DNA from 2 places in the Paenibacillus sp. DRB1-1 genome. Region 1 is predicted to be linked to the other one. Evidence: predicted binding sites of a transcription regulator. Region 1 holds the regulator's gene; the other holds the start of a gene.
The links. The regulator CtsR, encoded in region 1, represses protease genes until heat stress. The targets are predictions, from matches to a motif close to ATGGTCAATAAAGGTCAAACA.
Positions count from the first base shown of each region.

Region 2: clpP (ATP-dependent Clp endopeptidase proteolytic subunit ClpP) is a predicted target of CtsR. The motif match lies at 2,234-2,254, and genes of this name have one in related genera.

Region 1 covers NZ_JBODQH010000001.1:3,253,736-3,258,169, reverse strand. The annotation lists gene clpC (ATP-dependent protease ATP-binding subunit ClpC) at 1-681, opposite strand, end outside; gene ACQW03_RS14355 (protein arginine kinase) at 726-1,790, opposite strand; gene ACQW03_RS14350 (UvrB/UvrC motif-containing protein) at 1,819-2,343, opposite strand; gene ACQW03_RS14345 (CtsR family transcriptional regulator) at 2,413-2,877, opposite strand; gene ACQW03_RS14340 (GNAT family N-acetyltransferase) at 3,417-4,434, opposite strand, start outside.
Region 2 covers NZ_JBODQH010000001.1:2,317,026-2,321,459, forward strand. The annotation lists gene gap (type I glyceraldehyde-3-phosphate dehydrogenase) at 1-680, opposite strand, end outside; gene ACQW03_RS10220 (sugar-binding transcriptional regulator) at 775-1,812, opposite strand; tRNA gene ACQW03_RS10225 (tRNA-Arg) at 2,082-2,156, shown strand; gene clpP (ATP-dependent Clp endopeptidase proteolytic subunit ClpP) at 2,367-2,963, shown strand; gene ACQW03_RS10235 (PdaC/SigV domain-containing protein) at 3,090-4,199, opposite strand.

The DNA of each region.
Region 1 (4,434 bases):
CGCTATGATTTTTTGGGCCAATCCTTCGGCAATCGCCGTTTTACCTACCCCAGGCTCACCGATTAGAACCGGATTGTTCTTTGTACGGCGGCTGAGCACCTGAATTACGCGTTCAATTTCCTTACTACGCCCAATAACAGGGTCCAGGTTGTTTTCCTTCGCAGATGCCGTCAGATCGCGTGCCAGACTGTCCAGAGTTGGCGTGCTGACATTAGCTGGAGCACCGTGATGGCTGGAAACAGCTTCGCTACTGCCGAGCAATTGAAGCACTTGCTGACGCGCTTTATTCAGACTGATGCCCAGGTTGTTCAGTACACGTGCTGCTACGCCTTCGCCTTCACGAATAAGACCAAGCAAAATATGTTCTGTACCTACATAGGTATGGCCCAGTTTGCGGGCTTCATCCATAGACAGTTCGATGACTTTTTTGGCGCGTGGAGTATAGGCAATGTTCGTCGGTTGCTCTTGACCGCGTCCAATCAGCGTTTCCACTTCATCCTGGATCTTTTCCAGTCCCAGCCCTAAACCGATTAAGGCTTTCGCGGCTATTCCTTCACCTTCACGAATGAGGCCTAGCAAAATGTGCTCTGTGCCAATGTTGTTGTGTCCCAATCGAACAGCTTCTTCCTGAGCCAAAGCAAGCACTTTCTGTGCACGTTCCGTAAATCTTCCAAACATCATATATCCTGCACCTCCACAGTGTGTATTTCAGATCATTCTATATATTAAAGGGTTGTGCCTAATTTTTGCCGGATCAGCTTCGCCCGGTACATATCGCGCTCTTCGGTATTCATTTTATCCCCAAAGCTTTTTTGCAGGAACCCGGGTTGTGTCATCACATTCAGCTCATTCATCGCTGCGGTGGAAGGACGCTCCAAAATTCCTAAATCTACGCCAAGACGTACATCGGATAGCCGCTGTGCAGCCTCCTTGGAATCCAATACTGCTGCATATGACAAAATACCGAATGAACGCATCACCCGATCTGTAATTCGCAGCATAGATTCATTCATTAGCCTTTCTCTGGCAGAACGCTCGTGCTCAATAATTTGTAGCACCACGCCATGTAGATTCTCAATAATCTCCGCTTCGGTTTGTCCCAGTGTAATCTGATTAGATACCTGAAACAAATTTCCGACCGCTTCGCTGCCTTCACCGTAAATGCCACGAACTGTAAGACCTACCTGTGAAACAGCAGACAATATACGATTGATTTGATGAGTCATAACTAATGCAGGCAAATGCATCATCACCGAAGCTCTCATACCTGTGCCGACATTCGTCGGACAACTGGTCAGAAAACCTCTCCGATCATCAAATGCATAATCAACATGCGCTTCAAATGCATCATCAATAACCATAGCGCGTTCCCAAGCTTCCCTAACCTGACATCCCGGATATAAGCACTGGATACGCAGATGATCCTCTTCGTTTATCATAACACTAACCGATTCATCATCGCTAATTAAAACAGCACCGTTACGAGATTCGTTCGCCAAATTTGGACTTATCAAATGCTTCTCAACCAGCACCTGCTTGTCGATCTCATCCAACTCGGATATTTTCAACGTATGAAAAGTACCAAAACCGCCTAAATCATCATACTGAAGGATATCCGTCAAGCGTTGAAGTGCTTCTTCCGACTGCTGATTGGTAGCAAGCATGGGAAAAGGCAGATGCTGCAAGTTACGCGCAATTCTCACCCGGCTGCTAATGACAATCTCCGAATCCGCAGCATCACCACGCATCCAGTCACTTAGCGGCTTCTCCGTAAACCGAATATTGGGCATTACGCATCCCTCCTACTCTTCACAAACTTTACTCTTCAGTCATTTCTTTTTCAAGCTCTCTGATTTGATCCCTAAGCTCAGCAGCTGATTCAAATTCTTCCTGTACAATATGCTGTTGCATCTCTTTTTTCAAATCGTCAATTTGCCGTTTAACCTTCAGTCGGCCTCCAGTGCGAACCGGAACTTTACCAACATGATTCGTACTGCCATGCACACGCTTGAACAGAGGGTCCAGACGACTATCAAAATATTGATAGCACGATGGGCATCCGAAACGTCCCAGCTTACTAAACTGTGCATAGGTCATGCCACAATCCTTGCATTGCAGGTTCTGCGGACCACTGTGGCCTGGAGACTGGCTCTTTGTACTGGAGTCAAAATCCAACATCCCCGACAACAAGCTATGAATCGAAAAGCCGTTAGGTGTTCCAGGGATCATCTCCCCTTTTTCCTTGGCACACGTCTCACAAATATGAAACTCTGTCTTTTCGCCATTCACAATTTTGGTGAAATGCAAAGTTGCCGGCCGCATATTACATTCTTGGCACAGCATAAAAGCACCTCCTTCAATGTCAGGATTTATACCAATCCCTACATCCAAACGTTAGTCTCTATTCACATACTATTTGGTCGCCAGCAACGAGATCAGCATAGCCTTAAGCAATCTTGCTCGCAGTTGATCACGATAGGGAAGCTTCAGTAATAATGTATCCCTTGATAAAGCAGCCTTCATTAGATTAGCTTCCCTTTTGCTTAAAAAATGGGCTTCCTCTAACTGATAAATCAGTCCTTCGGCTGCCGATTGGCTTATTTCCTCCCCGATGCTCTGATGAAGATGTGTATGGATGGCATGCTGTGCAGGCAGCTGAATTCGCTGAATACGAATGTAGCCCCCGCCACCGCGTTTACTTTCCACTACATAGCCTTTTTCCAGCGTAAACCGGGTGCTAATTACATAATTAATTTGCGACGGCACGCAGGAAAAGCGGTCAGCCAGATCATTGCGCTGAATCTCCACTAAACCTTGGGGACTTTCCAGCAATATACTCTTCAAATATTGTTCAATAATATCGGAAACATTGCGCATTTCATCATCCTCCACTAACGGAAACGCAAGTATTCAAGTACATTTTACGCTCCACAGAGTCCGCCGTATATTGAACTTAACCAAACGGTAAAGTCACGAATCTAAGCTGTATTCAGGCTATTGCCTGATCTAAATCCATTGGAATTGTACCGTTTTGTCTCTAGTGTGGCCTTTATTTGCGATTAATCATACACTTCTCTTATGTTCATAAGAGTCAGCTCCTATCTATACGCAAATCATTTCGATCCTCATTTACTTCTTTGCTATCAAAATTACCTTATACAGCCAATCCATCAACATAATACTTCTACAGAATCACACGAGGTTTGATTGACTTTGACTTTCTTTGACTATATTCATATTATAGCACATTATTCATTTTTGCCAAGGGGTCAATACCATTTTTCGCAATCTAATTATGTTTTATACAATATCATAAAAAAACTCTTCCCATTACAGAAAGAGTTTTGAAAATTTTGATAACCACACAAGTCATGTTCCCTGAAAGATGAAGCTTAAGAAGAACTAAATGGCCTTTATCAGAAAAAATCCAATAAGAACGTTTGTTTTACCGGTATTACACGTTTAAGGGCAGACACAGACTCACTGCTGCCTTCAATACGCCCCCAATTATACAGATCATCAGCCTGCTGGTAGCCAAGCATCAGAGTCGTCAGTGACTGAATCCCAAGTTTCAAGTCAGCTACTATGGCGTTTTCAGATGAATTGCTTATATCCACTCTCTCCAGATGTCCTTGCCCCTCCGTAGTAATCGTTAATCTCCATAATCCATCATTCCATGGAGCATACCGATCAGTCAGATTTAAGGTTAAACTTGTTTCTTCTCCAATCTGTTCAAAAGGGTATCTTTCTATAAAAGCAGCTGCATCCACAATACGACCCATAAAATAAGGCACAGTTTCTTGTTGAATTCGTGGATCATCGAGTAAAAATGGCAGATTGTCATCTGCTGGAACGTAATTAAATTTACCTTGGGCTATCATTGAGTCATGATTTGCAAAATAAGTCCATAAAGCCCGACGAGCCGTCTCATTTTCATATACCAACTCATCACAATTCAACTGTTTATCTTCAATTTTGTATAGCGCATATCCCTGAGGATCGCCTGATTCTGAGTAATATACCGCAGTTCGATAGTTCTCATTTAAAATCCGCTCTTGCCACCATTCCTTATCTCGTACCAGCGTGCCATTATAACGAGATGCATACGCTTGATACACTTGGTCCAGTTCTGAAATATCTTTGACATCGCGTTTGACTGTACCTTCTGTTTTAAGTTTTGCAGGGAATTTATCAATGGGAATGACGTACTTTTTATATTCAATATACGTTTCCCAACCAAATTTACGATAGAAGGCAAAGGAGAATGGATGCAGAAAAGAAAGGCTTTGTCCCGCAGACTTCATCTCTTCAAGCGCATGCGTCAACAAACGTGACACCATGCCTCCGCGACGCTTTTCTGGCCACGTTGCCACACCAGCAATGCCCCCCATATCAAAAACCTGACCGTTTATGTATACCTGTAGGGGTAACAAA
Region 2 (4,434 bases), 940 kb from region 1:
TTACCTTTCAACTCAGGGATAACTAAACCGATTGCTTTAGCAGCACCAGTTGTGTTAGGGATGATGTTTTCAGCTGCTGCACGAGCACGACGGAAGTCACCTTTAGCATGTGGAGCATCCAAAGTGTTTTGGTCGCCAGTGTAAGCATGAATTGTAGTCATCAAACCTTCAACGATACCAAATTTATCTTGCAGTGTTTTAGCCATAGGAGCCAGGCAGTTTGTTGTGCAAGAAGCACCGGAGATTACAGTTTCAGTTCCGTCCAGAATTTCATGGTTTACGTTGTAAACGACAGTTTTCATGTCGCCAGTAGCTGGAGCGGAGATAACAACTTTTTTAGCGCCGCCTTTCAAATGTTTCTCAGCAGCTTCTTTAGTTGTGAAGAAACCTGTACATTCCAGAACGATGTCTACACCCAGGTCTCCCCAAGGCAGTTCTTCAGGGTTGCGGTTAGCCAAAACTTTAACTTCTTTACCGTTTACTTTGAAGAAGCCGTCATGTACTTCTACTTGTCCTTGGAAATTACCTTGTGTTGTATCATATTTCAACAAATGTGCCAACATTTTGGAATCTGTCAAGTCATTGATTGCTACTACTTCAATACCTTCCACGTTTTGAATCCGGCGGAAAGCAAGGCGTCCAATACGTCCGAAACCGTTAATACCAACTTTAACTGTCATGAGTGAGTTCCTCCCAAAGTTCGTTTAGTTTAGTTTTATATATTCAAGACAGACCCGAAAGCCCGTCAAGACAACATTATTCATAAATCCTATATTAATCATTTAAATAACGACTTACAATCTCAACAGCAGCGCCTTCGTCGGTGACTAGAATGTCCTCTTGCCCGAAACGCAGTACCGCATGAATAGCGGCCGCCTTGTTTTTGCCTCCAGCTACACCTAGAACCGTATCGGTACGCCTAATGTCCTCCAATCGGAGTCCAAGCGTCAGCATTCTGTGAACAACGACGCCATCTTCGTTAAAGTAATAACCAAACGATTCGGCTACCGCTCCTTCACTGCTGATCTGGGCAAAGGTTTCGGGATCAAGTTTACGTCTATGTGCCATCGCTATGGCGTTGCCTATCCCGTGAATGATGATACGACTCTCGCGAATCAGGTTCAATATATCCTGAATGTTCGTATCTTCAAGCAAGGAGTTGTAAGCATGATTGCTGAGCAAATCCGGTACATGGAGCAGACGGTATTGAGCGCCTACCTTGCGAGCCATTGTGGAAGCAATTGTGTTGGCCTGCATTTCCATGCTTTCTCCCAAACCCCCGCGTGCCGGTACAAACCACCCACCCTTAAGTGGGCCATTAGAAGGTAGTGCCAGTTGTTCCGCCACGTCGGCAATTGTCGTGCCACCTGTTACAGCGACCACATCCTCGTCGTCCATAACACTCAGCAACGCTTTTGCTCCAGCGCGCCCCAGCTCCTGCTTTGTTAACGGAGAAGCATCCGAATCCCCTGGAACGACAACCACCTTCCTCAAACCATAGGCTTGACGAATCTGGTCCTCCAATTGGGACAGGCCGAACAAGTTGTTCGCAATCGGCTCCAGCTGTTCCAGCAGATCCAGTCCTGCTTTGCTCACCTTCATGCCTACACTCTCAATCTCAATTAGCCCCTGAGCTTTAAGAAGATCGGTTTCGGCGCGCAACACGCGCTCAGTCATGTTCAGTGAAGCTGCCAGTGTTCTGCGTCCAACAACATCGGACAGCATAATCTGATGCAGGATCGTGTACCTTTTTTTCAAAACATCCATGAGGTCGGGCAGAAGCTGCTTCTGTATTTCTAATATCTTTCGCATGCTTTCCACTCCCGCACACTTCTAAGTTCTGTCTCTAATGCTCTATCTCTAACTGGTCTCAAAACGTCCCGGGATAACTTTTTAAGTCCCACGTATATCTTAACCAATATTTGCTCCATATGCAAGTCTATCTGAACCTATATTTCTCAACCATTTATCTGAATATGCGCATTTAATAAAAGCTTGCAATTCACTGCTGTATATCATATAATCATCTTTGTTTCCAATTAGCTGTTTAATTAGTTAGTTGTTTGCATTGAATCAACTATGCGCCCGTGGTCCAACGGATATGACGTAGGCCTCCGGAGCCTGAGATCGAGGTTCGATTCCTCGCGGGCGCGCCATTTTAAATGAACGCTTAGATGCTTCTATATAATGTTTTAACCAATAAGAGCGCTGAGGGCTCTTTTTTTTAATCATTAGTTTGACTTTCTTTGACTTTTTGTTTGAAATTGTTTATCATGTGGTTATTACGGTAACAGTTTATAAATAAGGGACGTGTAATCGGCATGTCCACCAAATCCACTAACGATATTTAAGGGAGGTTTTTTGACGTGAGCTATGTTCCAATGGTAGTAGAACAAAGTAACCGCGGCGAACGCGCCTATGACATTTATTCCAGACTGTTAAAGGATCGCATTATTTTGTTAGGCTCGGACGTCAATGACGTTGTAGCCAACTCTATAATTGCGCAAATGCTGTTTTTGGCTGCCGAAGATCCTGAAAAAGATATTCACTTGTATATTAACAGCCCTGGCGGTTCCATTACAGCTGGTATGGCCATTTTCGATACGATGCAATATATTAAACCTGACGTATCTACGATTTGCGTAGGTATGGCGGCTTCCATGGGCGCGTTTTTGCTGAATGCAGGCGCCAAAGGTAAACGTTTCGCTTTGCCAAACAGTGAAATTATGATTCACCAACCACTGGGTGGTGCACAAGGTCAGGCAACGGATATCGAAATCCGCGCACGCCGCATTCTGAAAATGCGTGATAAACTGAACCGCATTCTCGCAGATCGCACAGGCCAACCACTGGAGCGCATTGAAAAAGATACAGACCGTGACTACTTCATGTCTGCTGATGATGCCAAGGAATACGGTATTATTGATAAAGTGCTAACTAGCTCCTCTCCAGAAGGTGTATAAGAGAAGAAATTCACCTCTTTCGATAACTGGTAAATGAAAAAGCTGCTCCGGACTTTCTTATCCGGTAGGCAGCTTTTTTGCATTATTGTTTTTTAGGTTATAGACAATTGGACTTATTTATTTCTACTATTCATTCTGTCCCGCAAAAGGCTTTTCGCCTTGAGGCAGCAATTGACCGAACGAGTAGGTAAACTCCGGAATTCCATACGCGTATGGCGCATAATCATACAAATCAAACACGATTGTTACTCCACTGTTCGTCACATAAAAATTCTGATCTGCCGCCAGCTCTTTAAATTTGCCGAATCCTTCGCCAGCCTGAAGTGCATCGATTTTTTTCTTCAAATCAGCATTGAGGAACTTTTTGTAGTTCGGATTTGCCTTCAATACGTCAGACAATTGCTGCAGTTTACCATCAGCGAGCGAAAACGTATATCCTTTACGTGCCGTCATGCCATGTGCGCCACCCGTATACGAGTAGTCCTGCATAATCACACTCAGAATACCATCTTTGTTATAGGCAATCGCAAAATCATTTCCAAACTCATACGGTCTTTCTGTTGTAGCCTCTCCCTCAGCCATCATCTTTTTGCCTGCTGCCAATATACCTTCTGCATGCTTTTTAAGCACATTGTTAATGGCCTGTTGAGCCTCAGAATTCAGCTGGCTACCGCTGATTTGCGGGTACTTAATCTTGTAGGACACCTTCGCACTACTCGAAGCTGGAAGTGTTTGAGACGCAATTGTAATCGGATTTAGCTGGCTTTTACTCAGCGTTACTGTTTTCTGAGCTGCATTCCATTGAGCATCTATGCCCAGATAGTCTTTCAGCAAACTCATAGGAATATATAGCTTCCCAGCGATCTGTTTGGCATCCATACTACGTGTATTGATTCCATTGACGTTGACGTAGGCATCCGAGGAAGAAGCCATAATGTAAAGTTTATTGTACCCGCTACCTACGGTATATGTCGCTGTTTTCGCATCATAGCTTACTGGAATCCCCAAGCTGTCGCGCAGTGCGGCCACCGGAATCATTGTACTCCCGTTCACTTGGACACCTTTAGCGGGCAACGTTTTACCATTCCATTGGATGGTGATTCCTGGTTGCTGTGTTGTCGCTTGCTGCTGTTTCGTCGATGCTGCCTGGATATAGGAAACGGGAACAGCTGTGACTCCTGCGAAAATCCCTGCCGCCAGCAGTGCTGAACCCCATTTTTTTGCATGCTTACTCATATTAAATATTCCTCCTGTTAATGATCTGTATTGTCTATGTGTGATAACTACTTTTATTATTATATCTATACCCTATTGTATGTAGTTTACAATCTGTACACTCTCCGATTTCAATATGTACACCTAATAACCCTTAGCTATGACAGACTCATTACAAAAAGGTTTCGGTATACAAAAAAAGCCAGCAAGCCAGCCTGCACATGATGCTGGCCGCTTGTGGCTTCGTTTGATGATC